4 regions of the Vibrio sp. 1069 genome follow, and region 1 is predicted to be linked to each of the others. Evidence: predicted binding sites of a transcription regulator. Region 1 holds the regulator's gene; each other region holds the start of a gene.

Region 1 (5,643 bases):
TGAAGCCTTCCGTAAAATGTTCAATATGATGAACGTTAAACCCGCATGGGTTGAAGGCGATAGCTTCCATCGCTTTACTCGCCCAGAGATGGACATCGAAATCCGCAAAGCCCGCGAGCAAGGTCGACACATTAGCTACTTTGGCCCACAAGCTAATGACTTCCCGGGATTAGAAGAGTTTTTCCGTAAGTTCGGGCATGACGGCACTGGCAGCGTGCGCCGTTATCTGCACACGTTTGACGAAGCGGTTCCCTACAATCAAATGCCAGGCACGTTTACACCGTGGCAAGACTTACCCGAAAACAGCGACGTGCTGTTTTATGAAGGGTTACATGGTGGCGTGGTCGATGGCGATGTTAATGTTGCTCAACATGTGGATTTCTTAATTGGCATGGTGCCGATTGTGAACTTAGAGTGGATCCAAAAATTCGTACGTGACACTCGCGATCGCGGCCATTCGCGTGAAGCGGTAATGGACTCAATCGTGCGATCCATGGACGATTACCTCAACTATATCACTCCGCAGTTTTCTCGTACTCACATCAACTTCCAGCGCGTACCGACCGTTGATACTTCCAACCCACTTAATGCAAAAGGCATCCCTAGTTTGGATGAGAGTTTTGTGGTGATTCGCCTACGCGGTATCAAGAATGTCGACTTCCCATATCTGCTGGCCATGATTGATGGCTCATTCATGTCACGCCACAACACGATTGTCGTACCCGGCGGTAAGATGAGCTTTGCAATGGAGCTCATAGTTCGGCCTATCCTACAACAGCTCATCGAAACAGGGAAAATTGGCTAAAAACCTGCCTGCGAAGATGTTTACTTTTCATACCGTGATCATGTGCACAGTTTTGCTTACAAAATCTCAATCATGGCACGATTAAAATCAAGAAATCGTTTTCGAAAAAGGATACTATTTCTTACCGAAACACAAGAGAGCTTGCAGCATATAAAAAGTGCTCTTATTCTAGTAGGCCTAATTCAGGCTTAGCTAAAATATGGATAGCGCAAGCGTACCCTGCAGAGGAAGTGAGATATTATGGTTCTAGGTAAACCTCAAACCGACCCAACATTAGAGTGGTTTCTTTCACACTGTCATATTCATAAGTACCCTTCAAAGAGCACGCTAATTCACGCGGGCGAAAAGGCAGAAACTTTGTACTACATCGTTAAAGGTTCTGTTGCGGTTCTTATCAAAGACGAAGAAGGTAAGGAGATGATCCTTTCTTACCTAAACCAAGGAGACTTTATTGGTGAACTTGGTCTATTCGAGGAAGACCAAGAGCGCACAGCTTGGGTTCGTGCTAAATCTCCTTGTGAAGTTGCTGAAATTTCTTTCAAGAAGTTCCGTCAGCTTATCCAAGTAAACCCAGACATCCTAATGCGTCTTTCTGCGCAGATGGCTCGTCGTCTTCAAGTAACTAGCCAAAAAGTGGGTGACCTGGCGTTCCTAGACGTAACTGGTCGTATCGCTCAGACGCTTCTGAACCTTGCAAAACAACCAGACGCAATGACTCACCCAGACGGCATGCAAATCAAGATCACTCGTCAAGAAATCGGTCAAATTGTTGGCTGTTCTCGTGAGACAGTAGGTCGTATCTTGAAGATGCTAGAAGAGCAGAACCTAATCTCTGCTCACGGTAAAACCATCGTGGTTTACGGTACTCGTTAATCTCGAACTAGAGTGACACGAACAAAATTATAAAAGCCACCAATGGCAACATTGGTGGCTTTTTATTTACTCATGACCAAATGAGATAGGGTGCAGCGAACACTAATGAGTAAGCTTAACAGGTTAACCCTAAAACTTAGCCATTCGTACTTTCAAAGATTTTGTCAGCTGAAGCGGCCACGAAACCTGGGTACAAATCACCATTTTCCATCGGATAGCGCTTAGCAAATTCATAAAACCCGCCAGGGATAATTTCAGTGCCTTCGCTAAAACGAACCGCTACTTTATCTGCCATGGTCGATGACTGCTCTAGCAACACCTCAGGAGTGCCCTTCACTTCACCACCATTTTCATTAATGGTAAACCCAGCGGTACGCAGATGATCGTTTACCTGCTTCACTTCTTCATATTCATTGAGCTGGTTAACGCTCACCGTGAAGTGGTTTGCTCCGTAACCATGCGCCGCAAGCCAAGATGCGTACTCACTTTCTTTAGCCAACGTTTGGTAATCAGCAAAGCTTAAATCCCACAAGCGTCCACCATGTAAGAATGCGCTATCTTTCAGCTTGTCAGCATCGATTTGTGCCACCAAATTTTTCACAATCTCTTGTAGCTCAGGCGAGCACTCTTCAACTTTTAGCTCACTAATAAATACTTTAGGTTGCTTCGGATCTGGGTGCTCATAGTGCTTAGCAACCAGCTTTTTGCTTTCGAAAATGTAATCACCACACGCCTTGTAACCAATAGCTACAAATGGCTTAGCTAGAGTTTCAATACCAAGAGGCGCGATATTGAAGGTACGTAAAGCTATATGATCATTAATCAGAGGCTCATCTTCTTGAAGCAGCTGATGCACTTTAGCCGCCGAAGGGCAAAGACGTTGAATGTAATCTTGCCATAGCGATTCAAATAACACATCGGGCGTCATAACGACTCCTTGTTACGAGATGTAGAGTTTAAAGGTAAGCGGAAGTTGGCTGCTCGTTCACAACAAAAGTTGTCCAGAATAATGAACGAGCAACCATCAACCTGTGACGGTAAATGCCAGTCAGTCAACACGCTTTTCCGAGTCTTTGCTCACTTTTCGTGTTCTGCCAACGATCACTACAACCCATACCTAAATGATGCGCCGGCAAGGTGAGCCGCAATGCATAGTTGCGACTCTATTATTAAAACTTATAGCGCTACACCTGGACTCAATGTTGCAGGCAAGACAGTTTCTTGACCTTCCATTGATGCCATTGGGTACGCACAGTAATCTGCTGCGTAGTAAGCGCTTGGGCGCAAGTTACCCGACGCCCCCGGACCACCAAATGGCGCATCACCGCTTGCCCCAGTAAGCTGGCGGTTACGGTTCACGATTCCTGCACGAATGTGGTCAACGAAGTATTCCCATTCTTGGTCGTCGGTTGAAACCAAACCAGCAGATAAGCCAAAGCGCGTATCGTTTGCTAGCGCCACGGCTTTGTCTAATCCTTCGTAGCGCACCACTTGCAGAAGTGGGCCGAAGTACTCTTCATCTGGTAACTCAGCAATGTTCGTTACATCAATGATGCCTGGAGAAACAAACGCCGCCTCTCCTGCTTTCGCTTCAATCAAGCTTTCACCGCCAAGAGACTGTAGATTAGCTTGTGCATCAAGAATAAACTTGGCTGCCGCGACCGAAATTTGCGGTCCCATAAATGGCGCAGGTTCTGCAAATGGTTGGTCTACGCGAATATTGCGTGTCGCTTCAATGAGTGTGGTGATAAGCGCATCGCCTTTTTCACCCAATGGCACATACAAACGACGAGCACACGTACAACGCTGCCCAGCACTGATAAACGCTGACTGGATGATGGTGTAAACCGTGGCATCCAAATCACCATATTTATCAGAGATCACCATCGGGTTATTACCACCCATTTCTAGTGCGAGCATCTTGCCCGGTTGACCCGCAAATTGACGGTGTAATACATGCCCCGTATTCGCGCTACCCGTAAACAGTACGCCATCAATGCCTTTAGCGTCAGCGAGGGCGATACCAGTTTCTTTCGCGCCTTGGACAAGGTTAATCACGCCTTTCGGCAGACCGGCTTCTTCCCATAGCTTCATTGCCAATTCACCCGTCCATGGCGTTTGCTCAGACGGTTTGAAGACTACCGTGTTACCAGCCAATAGCGCAGGCACAATGTGACCATTTGGTAGGTGGCCTGGGAAGTTGTAAGGACCAAACACCGCCATCACGCCCAATGGGCGGTGGCGCAATACGATTTGGTTGCCTGCTGCTTCACGGCTCGCCTCACCAGTGCGGTCATGATAAGCGCGAATAGAAATCGCAATTTTACCTGCCATCGCTGCCGCTTCGGTACGTGTTTCCCAGATTGGCTTGCCGGTTTCTTTGGCAATCACTTCAGCGATTTTTTCGCTGTTCTCTTTTACTTTCTCAGCAAAAGCCAACACGATCGCCTCACGCTCTGCAAATGGACGCTTTTTCCAGTCAATAAACGCTTCACGCGCTGCAGATACCGCCTGGTTCACCTGCTCTGCCGTTGCACCTTTGCCTTGCCAGATTACTTCTTGGTTGTACGGCGACAGAGACGTAAATGCTTCACCCTGACCTTGTACCCACTCACCTGCAATCCAATGTGTCATTGTTTCTATCCTTAAATTCTGTCGTCTGTTACTGCGGAAGAAGGCGAACGAAATCCCCTTCTTCAACCGAAAGTGCATCCGCAACGTCTGGTGCAATCATCACGCTTTGTGTTTCTGCGTCATACGCCGCTTTAGTGACTGTCGCACGGAAGTTCTCGAAAGATGAATTACACATCAAGAAGTCTTGTGTGCTGGAATGTTCAGAGATTTTGACTTGCGCACGGAATGAATGACGTACCGACTCAATATTACGCAGATCACACTCAACCGTTGGGCCACCGTCGAAGATGTCGACGTAGCCTCGGTTGGTAAAACCTTCACGCTCAAGCAGCTTCAGCGCTGGACGCGTGTTGTCATGTACTTGACCAATCACGGCTTGCGCTTCTGGGCTGAGCAGATTGATGTAAATAGGCAGTTTCGGCATCAAGTCGGCGATAAAGCCTTTCTTGCCGATACCTGTCAGGTAATCTGCAAGAGTGAAATCGATAGAGAAGAAATGCTCTTGAAGCCATTGCCAGAATGGTGAATTACCCTCGTCGTCTGAAACGCCACGCATCTCCGCAAAGATCGTTTCAGAGAAGCGCTCTGGGTGCTCTGCCATCATTAGGAAACGACACTTCGACATTAGACGACCATTCAGACCTTGGCGGAATTTCTCACGCAAGAACAAGGTACAAATTTCGCTGTTACCCGTGTAGTTATTACCAAAAGTAAGCAGTTTAACGACGTTGTTAACGCCAAGCTTTGGCGACGAGTGCACAACTTTACTAATGTGATATGAGTAAAATGGGACATCCCAGCCGATAGATGCTTCGATTCCGGTGGTACCCGCAACCTCACCCGTTTCAGAGTCAAAGCCAACCATCAGGTAGCCTTCATCGCCTGGTTCTGCCACATCTGGCTTACCAAAGCTGTACTCTGAATGTTTGATTCGATTGGTTAACAGTTCTTCGTTAACCGGTAGAGATGTAAATCCGTGACCAGACTCCACCGCACAAGTGTGCAGTGCGTCGTAATCCGACATCGCGATAGGGCGAACTACTAGCATCAATACTCCCTCCAGATGCAAGAAGATCCTAACTATATTGTAGGAACAATTCCCCCATCAGAGATCCTTGACGGGGGTGTCTGCGTTGACGTTTAAACTGATATCGCGCTTAAACTAAAGTCGCGATCGCTTTATCCAGTTTCGCCAAGCCTTCTTCAATTTCTTGTTGTGTGATAACGAGTGATGGTGTGAAACGTACGACATTGGCACCCGCAACCAATACCATGAGACCTTGTTTACCTGCAGCAACCAGCACGTCACGCGCACGGCCTTGCCATTCTTC
Region 2 (5,643 bases), on a different contig from region 1:
ATAGCTCCGGTGGTCAGCCTGTGTCGATGGAAAACATGCGCAGTGTGTACGAGATTGCAACCAAGTACGATATTCCAGTGGTGATTGACTCGGCTCGTTACTGTGAGAACGCCTACTTTATCAAGCAGCGTGAAGCGGGTTACGAGAATAAATCGATTCTGGAAATCATCCGTGAGATGTACCAGTACGGTGATATGCTCACCATGTCAGCTAAGAAAGACCCGATGGTAAACATTGGTGGCATGTGTTGTATTCGTGATCATAAGGAGTTGTTCCAGGCGGTGCAGACGCGCTGCGTACCCATGGAAGGATTTGTAACATACGGCGGCATGGCTGGGCGTGATATGGAAGCGCTCGCTCGCGGTTTGTATGAAGCCGCGGATGAGGATTTTCTTCACTATAGAATTAGCCAAGTTCAATACTTAGGTGAGCGCTTACGTGAAGGCGGTATTCCGATTCAATACCCAACGGGTGGTCATGCTGTGTTTGTGGATGCCGCTAAGATTTTGCCACATATTCCAGAGGATCAGTTTCCTGCGCAGGTATTGTGTAATGCTTTGTACTTGGAAGCGGGTATTCGAGCAGTAGAGATAGGATCGTTGCTGCTTGGTCGAGATCCGGAAACGGGTAAACAAAAAGTGTCAGAGCTTGAGTTGATGCGTTTGACCATTCCACGTCGTGTCTACACAAACGATCATATGGATTACATTGCGGATGCGATTATCGAACTGAAAAATCGTGCACATGAGTTAAAAGGGCTCACTTTCGAGTACGAGCCACCAGTGCTGCGCCACTTTACTGCTCGATTTAAAGAGATCGATTAACTCAAGTTTAAATCTAGATAAGCAAAAGGCCGCGAGTTTCGCGGCCTTTTTCGATTCGTTTATTTCTTAGCGTTACACTTACGCCAACTCTAATGTGATGCGAACGAACTGGTCGTCTTGATACTGCACTTCATAATTGAAGGTACCACTGGCGTAAATGCTGCCAAGAAAAAGTGAACGTTGACTCATTGGTCCGCGGAACAGCATCGAAATAGGAGCGATTAGGGCGTTATTATCATCGAAGTGCTGATTTAAGTTCTCAGAAAGCACACACAGCAAACAGCCGTGTTGGTCGTGAGATAAGTCGACGTCTTCCGGTCGAGATAATAACACGGTAGTCCCCAGTTTCTTCTCAATCTCGTTGATCAGCAGCAAGTAGCTATCTAGATCGGGTTGAGGGTTGCTGGGTTTGTCTGCACCGACGCAGCGCTCGAGTAATGCTTCCAGATTTCCGTTCTCACCTTTTGCCTGCTGAGTCAAAGATTTTAACGGCTTTTTAATCAGCTTATAGCGATTACTCTTCAGTTTTGGTTTCAGCCATTTCTGAAGTAAGTCATTACGTTCTTTAAGGGAGAGGCCATGCGAGGACGCGTGAATTTTAAAGTGCAGGTGTAATAAAGCGTGAACCGCAAGCTCACTCAGAAGTTGATTAGCATCTGTAGACTGTCTTGCCTGCTTAGAACTTTGCATTACACTCGAACAAAATTAGGGAAGAAGGATAATGGTGCCGAGAGAGGGACTCGAACCCTCACACCAAAGGCACTAGCACCTCATGCTAGCGTGTCTACCAATTTCACCATCTCGGCATCATGATGCTCTGAATACTCAGAGGCCTCGAAAGAAGCAACGCGAATTGTATAACCAAAATCCACCTGTTGGCGAGAGCAAAATGACGAATTTTGGCTCTTTCGAGTTTGATTGCATATTTATTGGTCACTTTTATGTTTTTTACCATCAACGCCTATCCTTATGCCCTTACTTTTATTAATAGTATGACGACAAAAGAGTACTTTTGCCTAAATTTTGAACGCTTGAACGTTTGCGTAAATAAATGTGATGAATATCTCTTTTTGTTGGCTATACTTGCGTCCCGTTTAAGCGGGAATTAGGGTTTAGTTGTTCAGGACCCTTACCCATACAAGCCGTCACATGGAGCAGGCCAAGCAACATGCTCGCCAGCAGTGAATGACCCCACGGACCGGACCAGCTACGTTCAATTGCTTGTATAAGGTAAAAATAAGATGTCGAACTATTCGTTCTGTCTACATTCTGGATCTAAAAGTGAGTTATCACTCGCTGCGTTGTCCCTTTCTTCTGCCAATTCCTTTGGCTCTTTTTTCTTTTTCAACGTTTAGTAGGTCCAGCTCATGAGTGTTCTATTTAGTCTATTTGGTATTGTTGCACTGCTAGGTTGTGCTTTCCTACTTTCTGAGGGTCGTTCTTCCATTAATTGGAAAACTGTATCTCGCGCCTTGATGCTACAAATGGGGTTTGCTGCTTTGGTGCTCTATTTCCCGTTGGGTCAAGCGGCGCTGGCGAGTTTAAGTAATGGGGTCGCGGGGCTACTCAGCTTTGCTGATGAAGGGATTAAATTCCTCTTTGGTGACCTCGCTTCTTCTGGCTTTATCTTCGCTATTCGTGTCCTTCCTATCATCATCTTCTTCAGTGCTCTTATCTCCGCCCTTTACTATTTGGGCATTATGCAAAAAGTGATTCAATTTATTGGCGGCGCTATCCAGAAGTTCTTGGGTACGAGTAAAGCAGAGTCTTTGGTTGCAACAGGGAACATCTTCTTATCTCAAGGCGAGTCACCACTTCTTATTCGTCCATTTCTTTCTAACATGACTCGCTCTGAACTGTTTGCCGTGATGGCTGGTGGTATGGCTTCAGTGGCGGGCAGTGTGCTTGGTGGTTATGCTGGTTTGGGTGTCGACCTCAAATACTTGATCGCGGCAAGCTTTATGGCAGCGCCAGGTAGTTTGATGATGGCAAAAATTATCGTTCCTGAGCGTCAAACGCCAAGCGATTACAACAATATTGAGCTAGATAAATCAGAAGAAAGCAACGTAATTGATGCGCTAGCAAGCGGTGCTATGGGCGGTATGAAAGTTGCTGTTGCTGTTGGTACCATGCTTATCGCTTTCGTGAGTGTTATCGCGATGGTGAACACGGGGCTAGAAAACTTGGGTGAGATACTTGGTTTCTCTGGCGTAACGCTACAAGCGATTTTTGGTTATTTGTTTGCACCTCTCGCATGGTTGATTGGTGTGCCAAGCCACGAAATCCTAGCTGCGGGTTCATACATTGGTCAGAAAGTGGTGATGAATGAGTTTGTTGCGTTTATCGATTTTGTGCAGCACAAAGCGACACTGTCTGAGCATACTCAAATTATTATCACTTTTGCGTTGTGTGGTTTTGCGAACATTGGCTCAATTGCGATTCAGTTGGGTTCTATCGGCGTGATGGCACCTGAGCGCCGCAAAGATGTTGCAAGTCTAGGCCTAAAAGCGGTTGCTGCTGGTACACTCGCTAACCTGATGAGTGCGTGCTTAGCGGGCATTTTTATCTCTCTCTAATTTAGATTGAAGATACACACTAAAAACCCGCCTAAATGGCGGGTTTTGTTATTTCTAAGGCTTGGGCATTAAGCCGTAAGGTATCGATTTAAAAGCCTCTGGGTGCTCTTGATAAGTTGGCGCTTTATGTACCCCTTTCCAATCGAGCAGCATGATGGCTAGCACGTTACGGTGTTCGCCGTACTTGAGATCAAAGTTACCGTCGACCGACGGAATCATCCCTTTTTCTGCGTTGATTGCGTGACGAATGGCTTGGCGGGTTTTCTTTACGACCGGATCATGGTCCAAGCCTGCTAACAAAAACGAAATGCCGACTTCCGCAATCACGTCTTCTTTGGCGCGCAGTAGGATAGTGTCGATATTGTTGCGAAAGTAATCATAAATCCATTGGTGTTTCTTCTCGCTTACTCGCTCCTGATAATACTGTGAATCGGCAAAGATGATGTGCGTCATACCATAGAGTTTGTTCCAATACTGCTGAGCTGAAAGCATCTTATCTTTATCGTCGGGGTAGGTGTCACGGAAGGTTTGAGTGAATTCCTCGACCACATCTTGCTCTCCTAACTGACGAAGCCAGTAGACTTGGTTTGCAAGCTGAGCTGCCCATGCCTCTATCATCTCTTTGTCCGTAACGTAACGCGAGAAATCGTAGCGCCTAATAATTTTTCTCAGCGTTTTGTCTTGTTTATGTTGTAGGCCATATTCGTTTGCTCTTGCCATTGCGCCAAGCAAATCCACACCAAGATAAAGGTACTCAGGATGGTGTTTAGTCACGGTATAGCGTCGCTGCCCTCGTTCGGTTTCTTTCTCTTGATACGTGGTCAGCCTTTGAGATGAATAGAGAATGATGTCTTCTGGTTCAACAACTTCATTAGCAAATTGGTTTAACCGGCTGGCTACTTGTGCCATGTCGGTCCAAATGGCAGAGTGATATTTCTCATCTAATGTTTGGCGGTACATGCGTAAGCCAAAATGGCCCTCTTTAAACGCCGGGAAAGTGAACAGTTCCTGTTCGTAGGTACTACGAATCAACTGCGCTGATTGAGTATTATCGAGAAGCGGTACCTCTTCCTGTGATGCCTGAGCTGCAAAGGTAAGTGAGCAAGAGAGTAAGACCGCTAAGCTAAGAGGTTTAATACGCATAAATCCATTCCCTATGAAGTCCTGAACCTAAACCTACCATCAATATTAATTGAGAATGTAAAAGCTGAGTCAATAGTTAAAAATTTGCCTAAAAGTCAGGTTGATACGTTCATCTTTGGTTTTCGCGGTTTTTGGTACGCAGTGCTTCCAGTGATGCTGGAGCTCGCCAGCCATAATCAGTAAGGAGCCGTGAGAAAGCTCGTATTCAATCTCAGTTTTACAATGTAAATTTCTAAGCAAAAATCGACGTGTTTCACCTAAGTTCAAAGATGCGATAACAGGGTTTCTACCTAACTCTGGTTCATTATCTTGGTGCCAGCCCATTGAGTCTTGGCCGTGTCGATATAAGTTAGCGAGAACAGAATTAAAAGTGACATCAGCAACTGATTCACAACGCACTTTCAACTGAGTTAACTCAGGAGTCCAAGGGTGAGGCTGCATGGTTAAGCCTGAGTAAGTATATGCTGCATCACCGTGCCACGCTTGTAAGCGAGGTTGAAGTACTGACTTGCCGAACATAGTAATGTGTTCTTGGTGCCATGGTAGTGTTTTTCGAAGTTGGTCAAAGTAATTATCCGCCTCAAGATGGCTAAGAAAATGAGGATCATAATAAAGTTTTCCTCTTTCTACTTCTTGCCATAGATCGCCGCCAAATAAATCGCCTTGTTGATGCATCATCTCACACCTAAAACATAAAAGTTGTCAATCACTGTTACCTTTCTGATTATGATTGGTTATTCTTGTGATAATAAGAATTTTAACAATAAATAAAAAATCTCGTAGTTGTATACGAGTTGTGGGGAGAAAATGCGTTATTTACCCAGAAAGCGATGCTATTTTGCATTGTTCTTCCTCACCTTTTTCGCTTTGTGTATTGGGGTTATCGAGCTGTTAAATCGAAACCAGCAAGAGCTTCACAAAGAGCGAGTTCAAGTTGAGGCCAAAGAACAACTTTCCATTCTCCGTTCCAATTTGGAAGCGGTACTTATGGCGGATATCTACAAAGCCAGTACTTTAGCGACACTCATTACTTTACTTCCTAAAAACCAAGAAGAAGAATTGAGTATCGCCGCTCACCGAATCCTAAATAAAAGTAAACA
Region 3 (5,643 bases), on a different contig from region 1:
TGCTTGCTATTTATTAGAGGGAGTAACTGGCTCTGGTAAAACAGAAGTTTACTTAAACCTTATCAAGCCAGTTTTAGAGCAAGGGAAACAAGCATTAGTTTTAGTACCTGAGATCGGTCTAACGCCCCAAACCATCAACCGCTTTAAACGCCGTTTTAATGTGCCAGTTGACGTCATCCACTCCGGGTTAAACGAGACGGAGCGTCTGAATGCGTGGCTTTCTGCACGCGACAAAGCGGCCGGAATCATTATCGGCACACGCTCTGCCCTACTCACTCCCTTTGCGGATCTGGGCATCATTATTGTCGATGAAGAACACGACTCCTCATATAAGCAACAAGACAGCTTGCGCTACCACGCTCGTGATGTCGCGGTCATGCGTGCGCACAAGGAGCAAGTGCCTATTGTTCTGGGCTCAGCCACACCTGCACTGGAGACATTGCACAATGCCTTGTCAGGCAAGTATCACCATTTAACACTAACCCAACGAGCTGGCTCTGCCGTACCAACCACCAATAAAGTGTTAGATGTAAAAGGTCAGTATTTAGAAAGTGGCTTATCTGCCCAACTGATTGCCGAAATGCGCAAGCATTTAAAAGCTGGCAATCAAGTAATGTTGTTTCTTAACCGCCGAGGCTTTTCGCCCGCTTTGATGTGCCATGAATGCGGTTGGATTGCAGAATGTAAACGCTGTGATGCGTACTATACGTTCCACCATTACAGCAACGAAATACGCTGCCATCACTGCGGCTCACAACAACCGGTAATTCATCAGTGTCAGGGGTGTGGTTCAACTCAACTGGTTACCGTCGGCGTAGGAACGGAACAACTCGAACAACAATTGGCTCAGTTATTTCCAGAATACAACGCTATTCGCATCGACAGAGACAGCACACGTCGCAAAGGTAGTTTGGAAGATGCCCTTGAATCAATTCGTAAAGGTGAACATCAAATTCTGATTGGCACCCAAATGCTGGCTAAGGGGCACCATTTTCCAAATGTAACGCTCGTTGCTCTTTTGGATGTTGATGGCTCTCTCTATAGTAGCGACTTCCGCGCTTCCGAGAGACTAGCGCAGTTGTTTATTCAAGTCGCAGGTCGTGCCGGCCGCGCAAGTAAACCTGGCGAGGTTATCCTACAAACCCACCATCCTGAGCACAGCTTGCTGCAGGCCCTGCTTCAAAAAGACTATCGCCACTTTGCTATGACTGCTCTGGAAGAACGCAAACTGGCTCAGCTTCCGCCTTATAGTTTCTTGACTCTGTTCAAAGCAGAGGCAAACCAAAGTGAGGTAGTTGAAGACTTCCTGCGTCAGGTTCGTTTTACGTTAGAGTCACACCCTCTGTTCGATGGTTCTTGTATGGTATTAGGCCCAACTCCTTCACCTTTGGCTAAGCGGGCTGGTAAATACCGCTGGCAACTATTACTACAAACTCAACATCGTTCATTGATGCAAAAGTTATTAACCAGTGCCAAACCTGCTATTGAGTTGTTGCCAAATGCTAAGAAAGTACGCTGGAATTTAGACATAGAACCACAAGATCTCAGCTAGCAAACGTTTAACTATGTAATGAATTACCATTTAATGTGACCAAAATCACACCGAGATTGCAATTTTTGTTAAACAGACCGTAACTTTCACTTTAGAAATGAATAGACTATCCAAATTAGAAAAGTCTAAAGTGACTTGTTTGCACAGGCTTAAATTAAAACAATGACTATTCCCATAAATTGATATCGCGGTGAAGAATCCATTTTCCCACTCGTTAACACGAACTGAGCGAAGAGCAAACACAGCTCTAACTCGGTTGATTACTCTGATTTCAAACCGGAATAACGTCACCTTGGCAAAAAATAAATGAGAGGTTAAAAACTATGGCGACAATGAAGGATGTTGCCCAGCTTGCGGGAGTGTCTACGGCTACGGTATCTCGAGCCTTAATGAATCCAGAGAAGGTCTCTTCTTCTACAAGAAAGAGAGTAGAAGAAGCCGTACTTGAAGCGGGTTATTCTCCAAACTCATTAGCGCGTAACTTACGTAGAAACGAATCAAAAACCATTGTTACTATCGTTCCCGACATCTGTGATCCTTATTTTTCTGAAATTATTCGCGGTATTGAAGATGCAGCCATGGAACATGGCTATCTAGTCCTTCTGGGCGATAGCGGACAACAGAAGAAACGCGAAAGCTCTTTCGTTAATCTCGTATTTACTAAGCAGGCAGATGGAATGCTACTGCTTGGTACAGATCTACCATTCGATGTCAGTAAGCCAGAACAAAAGAACTTACCTCCGATGGTAATGGCGTGTGAATTTGCGCCTGAACTCGAGCTTCCGACAGTACATATTGACAACCTGACCTCAGCATTTGAAGCGGTGAATTACCTGACCCAATTAGGTCATAAAAGCATTGCTCAAATCTCTGGACCAGATACAGCAATATTGTGTCAGTTCCGCCAACAAGGCTACCAACAAGCCCTGCGCCGTGCCGGCATCAATAAAGATCCACAATATAGTGTCATTACTGAATTCTCTTTTGATGGCGGAGCAAAAGCCGTTCGTAAACTGCTCGAATTGCCAGAGCCACCAACGGCTATTTTCTGTCACTGTGACACAATGGCCATCGGCGCAATTCAAGAAGCGAAAAAGCTTGGCTTACGAGTCCCGCAAGATCTCTCTGTTGTGGGCTTTGATGACATTAACTTCGCTCAGTACTGCGATCCACCGTTGACCACTATCTCTCAGCCTCGCTATGAGATTGGTCGACAAGCAATGCTAATGATGCTCGAGATGTTAAAAGGCCACGACGTGCATTCAGGCTCGCGTCTGCTTGAAACTAATCTCGTCATTCGCGGAAGTGCAGCGCCACCACAGCGCCCTTAACCTAAAGATTAGTATTCATCCCTAAAGCGGTGCTAAGGCGCCGCTTTTTATTTACCCTCCTGCTTTTTGTGTATCCCTGAATAAATATAAGCGAGAACTGAAACACACCCCTATACTCGGGCGTTGTCGCGCTTTAGCTATCAAGATTCTATCAATAGGGTGTTTTCTCAACTCGTTCTGGATTAACATATTTGCAAGAATCCTTGATGACCAGAAATAACCGTGGCAAATAGAGATTATGTAAGACGGGGGCGAGGCGCCCCAAAAAAGTCGACAAAAAAACAGCCGCCGATAAGAAAAAAGCCTTGGCGTAGTGGTCTGCTCGCTATCTTGCTAGTGGGTAGTTTTGGCTATGGTCTTTACCTTTTGAGTAGCGATCCAGAACCTAAACAGCCTGTAGTGAAACAGCCAACAACCACTGTAAGTAAACCAAAACCGAAAAAAGATTTGCCGCCACCACCAGAAGAAAAATGGGAATATGTTGAGTCACTACCGAAACGTGAAGTTGAAGTTGTGGCCAAAGAAATTGAAGTTTCTAAAATTCCTTACATCATGCAGTGTGGCGCGTACAAAACCCAGGCACAAGCAGAAGAGCGCAAGCTTGCAATCGCATTCCAAGGGATGTCGAGCAAGATTCGTAAGAAAGAAGGCAGTTCATGGTATCGCGTGGTACTAGGTCCGTATAAGTTCAAACGTGATGCAGAACGTGACCGTCATAAACTGCAACGCGCGAAAATCGAGCCGTGCGCGATTTGGAAAGAAAATCTTTAAACTCAGGCCCTAGGAGCTAAGATCCTAGGGCCTTTCTTTTTGCCCCCTTGAATCCCCATTTCTCCTCCCCCATATACTGAATTAAATCCAAAGAGAAATAATCAAGAGGTCGACTGTGACTACCATTGTATCTGTACGTCGAAATAATAAAGTCGTCATCGCGGGTGATGGCCAAGTATCTCTAGGCAATACCGTAATGAAAGGTAATGCGCGCAAAGTTCGCCGCCTATACAACAACCAAGTACTAGCGGGCTTTGCCGGCGGTACTGCGGATGCCTTCACCCTTTTTGAGCGCTTCGAAAGCAAACTGCAAATGCACCAAGGTCACCTAACCAAAGCAGCAGTTGAGCTAGCCAAAGACTGGCGTAGCGATCGTGCTCTGCGCAAGCTCGAAGCCTTACTTGCCGTTGCCGACGAAACCGCATCGTTAATCATTACCGGTAATGGTGATGTCGTACAGCCAGAACACGACCTGATTGCGATTGGCTCTGGTGGTGCTTACGCACAAGCAGCAGCAACCGCCCTACTAGAAAACACAGATCTAGATGCTCGTGAGATCGCGGAAAAAGCTCTCAATATCGCGGGTGATATTTGTGTCTTCACTAACCATCACCACACGGTAGAAGAGCTAGACTCAACAGTAGAGCCTGAAAAACCAACCGCGTAATCGTAACGAAGTAAGGAAAGAATATGTCTGAAATGACGCCTCGCGAAATCGTTCATGAATTGAACCGCCACATTATCGGTCAAGAAAAAGCCAAGCGTTCGGTTGCGATTGCACTTCGTAACCGCTGGCGCCGCATGCAGCTTGAAGAAAACTTGCGTGCCGAAGTGACGCCCAAAAACATCTTGATGATTGGTCCTACTGGTGTTGGTAAGACCGAAATCGCACGACGCCTCGCAAAACTGGCAAATGCCCCTTTCATCAAAGTTGAAGCGACAAAATTCACCGAAGTGGGTTACGTTGGTAAAGAAGTTGAAACCATCATCCGTGATCTAACAGATGTCGCGGTAAAAATGACGCATCAACAAGCGATGGAAAAAGTGAAGTTCCGCGCAGAAGAGCAAGCGGAAGAACGTATTCTTGATGCGCTACTGCCACCGGCACGTGATAGCTGGGGTCAAGCAGAGCAAACGGAAGAGTCTTCTAACACTCGCCAGATCTTCCGTAAGAAACTGCGTGAGGGCCAACTAGACGATAAAGAAATTGAACTCGACGTAGCCGCACCACAAATGGGCGTAGAGATCATGGCGCCTCCTGGTATGGAAGAGATGACTAACCAGCTGCAAGGCATGTTCCAAAACCTCGCTGGCGACACAAAGAAAAAACGTAAGCTGAAAATCAAAGACGCAATGAAAGCGTTAGCGGAAGAAGAAGCGGCGAAACTGGTAAACCAAGAAGAGCTAAAAGAAGCAGCGATTTTCAACGTTGAAAACAACGGCATCGTATTTATCGATGAGATCGACAAGATCTGTAAACGCGGTGAGAGCTCAGGCCCAGACGTTTCACGCGAAGGTGTTCAGCGCGACCTACTTCCATTAATTGAAGGCAGCACAGTATCAACCAAGCACGGCATGGTAAAAACAGACCACATTCTGTTCGTTGCATCTGGTGCATTCCAAGTGGCAAAACCGTCTGACTTGATCCCAGAGTTGCAAGGTCGTCTACCAATTCGTGTTGAGCTAGAAGCACTAAGCAGCAACGACTTCAAACGTATTCTAACAGAGCCGAAAGCCTCTCTAACAGAGCAGTACGTTGCGTTGATGAAAACGGAAGATGTGGACATCGAGTTCACAGAAGACGGCATCACGCAAATCGCGGAAGCGGCATGGACGGTCAACGAAAGCACAGAAAACATCGGTGCTCGTCGCTTACACACCGTAATGGAACGCTTGATGGATGAAATCTCTTACGACGCAGCGGAGCAATCTGGCGCTAAATTCGTTATTGATTCCGCTTACGTGAAAGCGCGCCTAGGCGATACGATT
Region 4 (5,643 bases), on a different contig from region 1:
AACTAACCTGGACGGTGTTAGTCAAACCACACGAATATAATAATTAGGATGATGAGATGGTTGCGGTAAGAAGCGCGCATTTAAACCAAGATGAACAGTTTGAACTCGAAAACTGGGTGGCTAGCCTAGGACAAGAGAAAAACACAGCCTCACGCTTAATCGAAGTATATCGAGATTGCCAGACGGTATTAGCTGATAACGAGCAAGCGGAGCTGTTGTTGTGGCGTGGACGAGAAATGATCGAAATTTTGATCACCTTGTCTATGGATCAAGCCACTTTAGTGGCTGCTCAACTGTTTCCTTTGGTTTCAAGTGGTGCTTTTAACAGAGAAATTCTGGAAGAGAAATACAGCAAAGAAATCATAAAATTAATCGACGGCGTTGAAGAAATGGCTGCTATTGGCCAACTCAACGTCAACATGGAAGGCAGTGCAGCGTCATCTCAGGTAGATAACGTACGCCGTATGCTGCTTGCCATGGTGGATGACTTCCGCTGCGTAGTTATCAAGCTCGCGGAACGAATTTGTAATCTTATTGAAGTTAAAAAAGCGCCAGATGAAGTTCGACGTGCGGCGGCAAAAGAGTGTGCCAACATCTATGCGCCGCTAGCAAACCGATTAGGCATCGGTCAGCTGAAATGGGAAATTGAAGATTACGCTTTCCGCTACCAACAACCGGAAACTTACAAACAAATTGCCAAACAGCTTTCTGAGCGACGCATTGTTCGTGAACAGTACATCAAAGACTTTGTTGAAGACCTCACGCACGAAATGGAAGTGTCGGGCATCAATGCCGAAGTGAGTGGTCGACCTAAGCACATCTACAGCATTTGGCGAAAAATGCAGAAAAAGAGTTTGGCCTTTGATGAGCTGTTTGATGTGCGAGCAGTGCGTATCATCGCAGACAAACTGCAAGATTGTTACGCGGCTTTAGGCGTAGTTCACACCAAATACAAGCACCTACCGAGCGAGTTTGATGACTACGTTGCTAACCCTAAACCAAACGGTTATCAATCGATCCATACAGTAATTCTAGGGCCAGAAGGCAAAACCATCGAGATCCAGATTCGTACCAAGCAAATGCATGAAGAGTCGGAACTGGGGGTTGCAGCGCACTGGAAATATAAAGAAGGGGCAAGCAGCCGAAGCGGTTATGATGAGAAGATCACGTGGCTGCGTAAGCTATTGGATTGGCAAGAAGAAATGTCTGACTCTGGCGAAATGCTCGATGAGCTGCGTAGCCAAGTCTTTGATGACCGTGTTTATGCCTTTACACCACGTGGTGATGTTGTCGATTTGCCAATGGGGGCAACGCCGCTAGATTTTGCCTATCACATTCACTCCGAAGTGGGACACCGTTGTATCGGTGCCAAAGTCGGAGGTCGTATTGTGCCGTTCACGCATAAATTACATATGGGTGACCAAGTCGAGATTATCACTCAGAAAGAACCTAACCCATCACGTGACTGGTTAAACCCATCATTAGGCTTCGTTCATTCTGGTCGTGCGCGTGCCAAAATTAACGCCTGGTTCCGAAAACAAAGCCGTGAGAAGAACCTTGAAGCAGGTCGTGAAATCCTTGAGCATGAGTTAGCCAAAATTGGCGCAACGTTAAAAGATGCAGAGCATTACGCCCTCAAGCGGTTTAACGTCAAAACACCAGATGAATTGTATGTTGGTGTAGGTAGCGGTGATTTGCGTATCAACCAAATAATTAACCATATCAACGCGTTAGTTAACAAGCCAACGGCAGAGGAAGAAGATCAGCAAGCACTGGAAAAACTGCAAGAAGCTGAGCATAAATCACCCGCGCAAAGCCGACCGAAAAAAGACGCAGTTGTAGTAGAAGGCGTCGATAACCTAATGACACATCTAGCACGTTGCTGTCAGCCAATTCCAGGTGACGATATCTCTGGTTACATAACGCAAGGTCGTGGGATTTCAGTACACCGTAGTGACTGTGAACAGCTAGAAGAACTGCGCCATCATGCGCCAGAGCGCATCATCGATACAGTCTGGGGCAGCGGCTTTGTGGGGTCATACATCCTCACCGTGCGTGTTGAAGCGATGGAGCGAGGTGGTCTACTCAAAGACATTACGACACTGTTCGCCAACGAAAAGATCAAAGTGACCAGTATGAAGAACCGAGTCGACTACAGACGTCAACTTGCCATCATGGACTTTGACCTAGAAGTCACCAATATTGAGGTGCTTTCGCGGGTTTCGAAACGTGTGGAACAGATCAAGGATGTCATGACGGTGAAACGCCTCGGCTAAAACTCTCGTCATAGTTATCGTTGTAGCGTTGTTGCCTGCGCTCACTCCGGAGTGCCGGCCCAGGCTCATCACATAGGCGAGCTATGCTCAGGAGTCGCGAAAATTTGTTGCCTTGTCAAAGTAACAATTACTTAGTGAAAGCTGCTGAGAAAATATAATGTAGAAGGTGAGTGGTTTTGGCTGCTCACCTTTTTCTTTAATAGAAAGGTTTAAAGGAACAAAAAATGAGTCATCCAATTGAACAGTTAGAACAAATCATGGCGAAGCTGCGTGACCCCGAAAACGGTTGCCCTTGGGACTTAAAACAAACCTTTGACACCATCGTTCCGCATACAATAGAAGAAACCTACGAGGTGGTGGACGCGATTCAAAATCGAGATTGGCCCAATTTAAAAGAAGAGCTAGGGGATTTGTTGTTTCAGGTGATTTTTTACAGTCAGCTAGCGAAAGAGCAAGAGCTGTTCGACTTTTCGGATGTCGTCGAAACCGTGAACGAAAAACTGACTCGTCGCCACCCGCATGTTTTTTCAGATGTTGAGTTTGAATCTGACGAGGAAATTAACGCGAACTGGGAAGCGGAAAAAGCAAAAGAAAAAGCCCTAGTAGGCAAAGCGGAAGAAAGTATCCTAGACTCAATACCAAACTCTTTACCGGCACTTTCTCGTGCTACAAAAATTCAGAAAAAATGTGCAAAATTTGGGTTTGATTGGGATTCACTTGGCCCGGTTGTCGATAAAGTACGAGAAGAAATTGACGAAGTCATGGAAGAGGCACTGCAAGTTCAGCCCGATGAAGAGAAAGTTGAGTTGGAGCTCGGTGATTTGCTATTTGCGACTGTCAATTTGGCTCGCCACCTTGATAAAAACCCAGAAGTCGCGCTAGGAAAAGCAAACGTAAAGTTTGCGCGACGTTTTAAACAAGTTGAAGGCAAGGTCCAGCAGTCAGGCAAAGTACTTACAGATTGTTCTTTATCAGAACTTGACCATTTTTGGGATGAAGTAAAACAAGAAGAATCGAGGCAGAGGTAAACTGGCAGAATACATAATATAAGGTCAGCTTGTTTGGTTACACGAAACGGACTTTGGGTTGTCTTTGCTCACTTTGATTTGAAGCAAAAAATAAAAAATTACGGTGTGATAGATTTCACGTTGTGGCGGTAAGGAGCTTCTGGTATATTTATCTCCCGTCCAGAAGCACTCCATTTCCCTCATTCAACCAATTTCAGGTTAAACATGACGACAAATTACATTTTTGTTACTGGCGGGGTTGTATCCTCTCTAGGTAAAGGTATTGCAGCAGCATCTCTTGCGGCTATTCTAGAAGCTCGTGGTCTTAAAGTGACTATGATGAAGCTTGACCCTTACATCAACGTTGACCCGGGCACAATGAGCCCTACTCAGCACGGTGAAGTGTTCGTTACAGAAGATGGCGCAGAGACTGACCTTGACCTTGGTCACTACGAGCGTTTCATCCGTACCAAGATGACCAAGCGTAACAACTTCACTGCAGGTCGTGTTTATGCCGACGTACTTCGTAAAGAACGTCGTGGTGACTACCTAGGCGCAACTATTCAAGTTATCCCTCATATCACTAACGCAATCAAAGATCGCGTTATTGCAGGTTCTGAAGGCCATGATGTGGCTATCGTTGAAGTTGGCGGTACTGTTGGTGATATCGAATCACTACCATTTATGGAAGCGATTCGTCAGCTAGCTGTTGAGCTAGGCCGTGAGCGCGCAATGTTCATGCACCTAACACTTGTTCCTTACCTAGCGGCAGCGGGCGAAGTGAAAACTAAGCCGACGCAACACTCTGTAAAAGAACTTCTATCTATCGGTATTCAGCCAGACATCCTAGTTTGCCGTAGCGATCGCGTTATTCCTGCGAATGAGCGTAAAAAAATCGCACTGTTCTGTAATGTTCCAGAAAAAGCAGTAATTTCAATGAAGGATGTAGACTCTATCTACAAGATCCCTCAGTTGATTAAATCTCAAGGGCTAGATGACCTTGTGTGTGCTCGCTTTGGTATTACTGCTCCTGAAGCAGACCTTTCTGAATGGGAACAGGTTATCTACGAAGAAGCAAATCCTACTGGTGAAGTAACCATCGGTATGGTTGGTAAATACATTGAATTACCAGATGCATACAAATCTGTGAACGAAGCGCTTAAACACGCTGGCTTGAAAAACCGCCTAAGCGTCACAATTAAGTATGTAGACTCACAAGATATCGAAACAAAAGGCGTTGAACTTCTAGAAGGTTTGGACGCAATCCTAGTACCAGGTGGCTTCGGCGATCGTGGTATTGAAGGCAAGATCCGTGCGGCTCAATATGCACGTGAAAATAACGTGCCTTACCTAGGTATTTGTTTGGGTATGCAAGTTGCACTAATCGAATACGCGCGTAACGTTGCGGGTATGGAAGGTGCACATTCAACAGAATTTAACAAAGAGACTAAGTACCCTGTGGTAGGTTTGATCACAGAGTGGGTAGACGAATCAGGTAGCGTAGAAGAGCGTACTGAAAAGTCTGACCTAGGCGGTACGATGCGTCTTGGTTCACAGCTGTGTCACCTAGAGAAAGGGACTAAAGCTCGTGAACTGTACGGTAGCGCGACGATCCATGAACGTCACCGTCACCGTTACGAAGTGAATAACGTGCTTCGTCCGCAAATCGAAAAAGCAGGCCTAAAAGTATCAGGTCTATCTGCGGACAAGAAGTTAGTGGAAATGATTGAGAACCCAGCTCACCCATGGTTTGTAGCGGCTCAGTTCCACCCAGAATTCACCTCGACTCCTCGCGATGGACATCCATTGTTTGCAGGTTTTGTTAAGGCTGCGGGCCAAAACGCACGCGGCGAATTCGAGAAGTAAAAGGATACGGGCGGCGGCGAAGGTTGTGCTGCTGCCCTTTAAGATTGACATTTATATTTGAAACGAGAGGAAACATTAATGTCTAAGATCGTTAAAGTTCTAGGTCGTGAAATCATCGACTCACGTGGTAACCCAACTGTAGAAGCTGAAGTACACCTAGAAGGCGGTTTCGTAGGTATGGCGGCAGCTCCATCTGGCGCATCTACTGGTTCTCGCGAAGCTCTTGAGCTACGTGACGGTGACAAAGCACGTTTCCTAGGTAAAGGTGTTCTTAAAGCAGTTGAAGCTGTAAACGGCCCAATCGCTGAAGCTCTAGTTGGCAAAGACGCTAAAGACCAAGCTGCAATCGACGCAGTAATGATCGAACTAGACGGCACTGAAAACAAATCTAAATTCGGTGCTAACGCTATCCTAGCTGTTTCTCTAGCAAACGCTAAAGCTGCTGCTGCTGCGAAAGGCATGCCTCTATACGAGCACATCGCTGAGCTAAACGG

The links. The regulator CRP, encoded in region 1, controls carbon source genes, mostly activating them, when cyclic AMP is high. The targets are predictions, from matches to a motif close to TGTGANNNNNNTCACA.
Region 2: a site for CRP is predicted at 2,105-2,120, ahead of R7040_RS10210 (NupC/NupG family nucleoside CNT transporter). Genes of this name have one in related genera too.
Region 3: a site for CRP is predicted at 1,587-1,602, ahead of cytR (DNA-binding transcriptional regulator CytR). Genes of this name have one in related genera too.
Region 4: a site for CRP is predicted at 3,409-3,424, ahead of R7040_RS14225 (CTP synthase). Genes of this name have one in related genera too.

Annotation. Positions count from the first base shown of each region.
Region 1 is NZ_JAWOWP010000024.1:27,164-32,806, reverse strand. It holds gene R7040_RS22330 (phosphoribulokinase) at 1-805, shown strand, start outside; gene crp (cAMP-activated global transcriptional regulator CRP) at 1,046-1,678, shown strand; gene R7040_RS22320 (DUF1338 domain-containing protein) at 1,815-2,606, opposite strand; gene astD (succinylglutamate-semialdehyde dehydrogenase) at 2,855-4,312, opposite strand; gene astA (arginine N-succinyltransferase) at 4,341-5,360, opposite strand; gene R7040_RS22305 (aspartate aminotransferase family protein) at 5,470-5,643, opposite strand, start outside.
Region 2 is NZ_JAWOWP010000005.1:60,683-66,325, forward strand. It holds gene R7040_RS10195 (tryptophanase) at 1-824, shown strand, start outside; gene R7040_RS10200 (DUF2913 family protein) at 903-1,514, opposite strand; tRNA gene R7040_RS10205 (tRNA-Leu) at 1,547-1,630, opposite strand; gene R7040_RS10210 (NupC/NupG family nucleoside CNT transporter) at 2,192-3,400, shown strand; gene R7040_RS10215 (DUF3541 domain-containing protein) at 3,455-4,543, opposite strand; gene R7040_RS10220 (alpha-ketoglutarate-dependent dioxygenase AlkB family protein) at 4,613-5,218, opposite strand; gene R7040_RS10225 (diguanylate cyclase) at 5,351-5,643, shown strand, end outside.
Region 3 is NZ_JAWOWP010000004.1:213,625-219,267, reverse strand. It holds gene priA (primosomal protein N') at 1-1,552, shown strand, start outside; gene cytR (DNA-binding transcriptional regulator CytR) at 1,855-2,883, shown strand; gene ftsN (cell division protein FtsN) at 3,106-3,654, shown strand; gene hslV (ATP-dependent protease subunit HslV) at 3,770-4,321, shown strand; gene hslU (HslU--HslV peptidase ATPase subunit) at 4,345-5,643, shown strand, end outside.
Region 4 is NZ_JAWOWP010000008.1:160,542-166,184, reverse strand. It holds gene relA (GTP diphosphokinase) at 57-2,276, shown strand; gene mazG (nucleoside triphosphate pyrophosphohydrolase) at 2,501-3,304, shown strand; gene R7040_RS14225 (CTP synthase) at 3,509-5,149, shown strand; gene eno (phosphopyruvate hydratase) at 5,228-5,643, shown strand, end outside.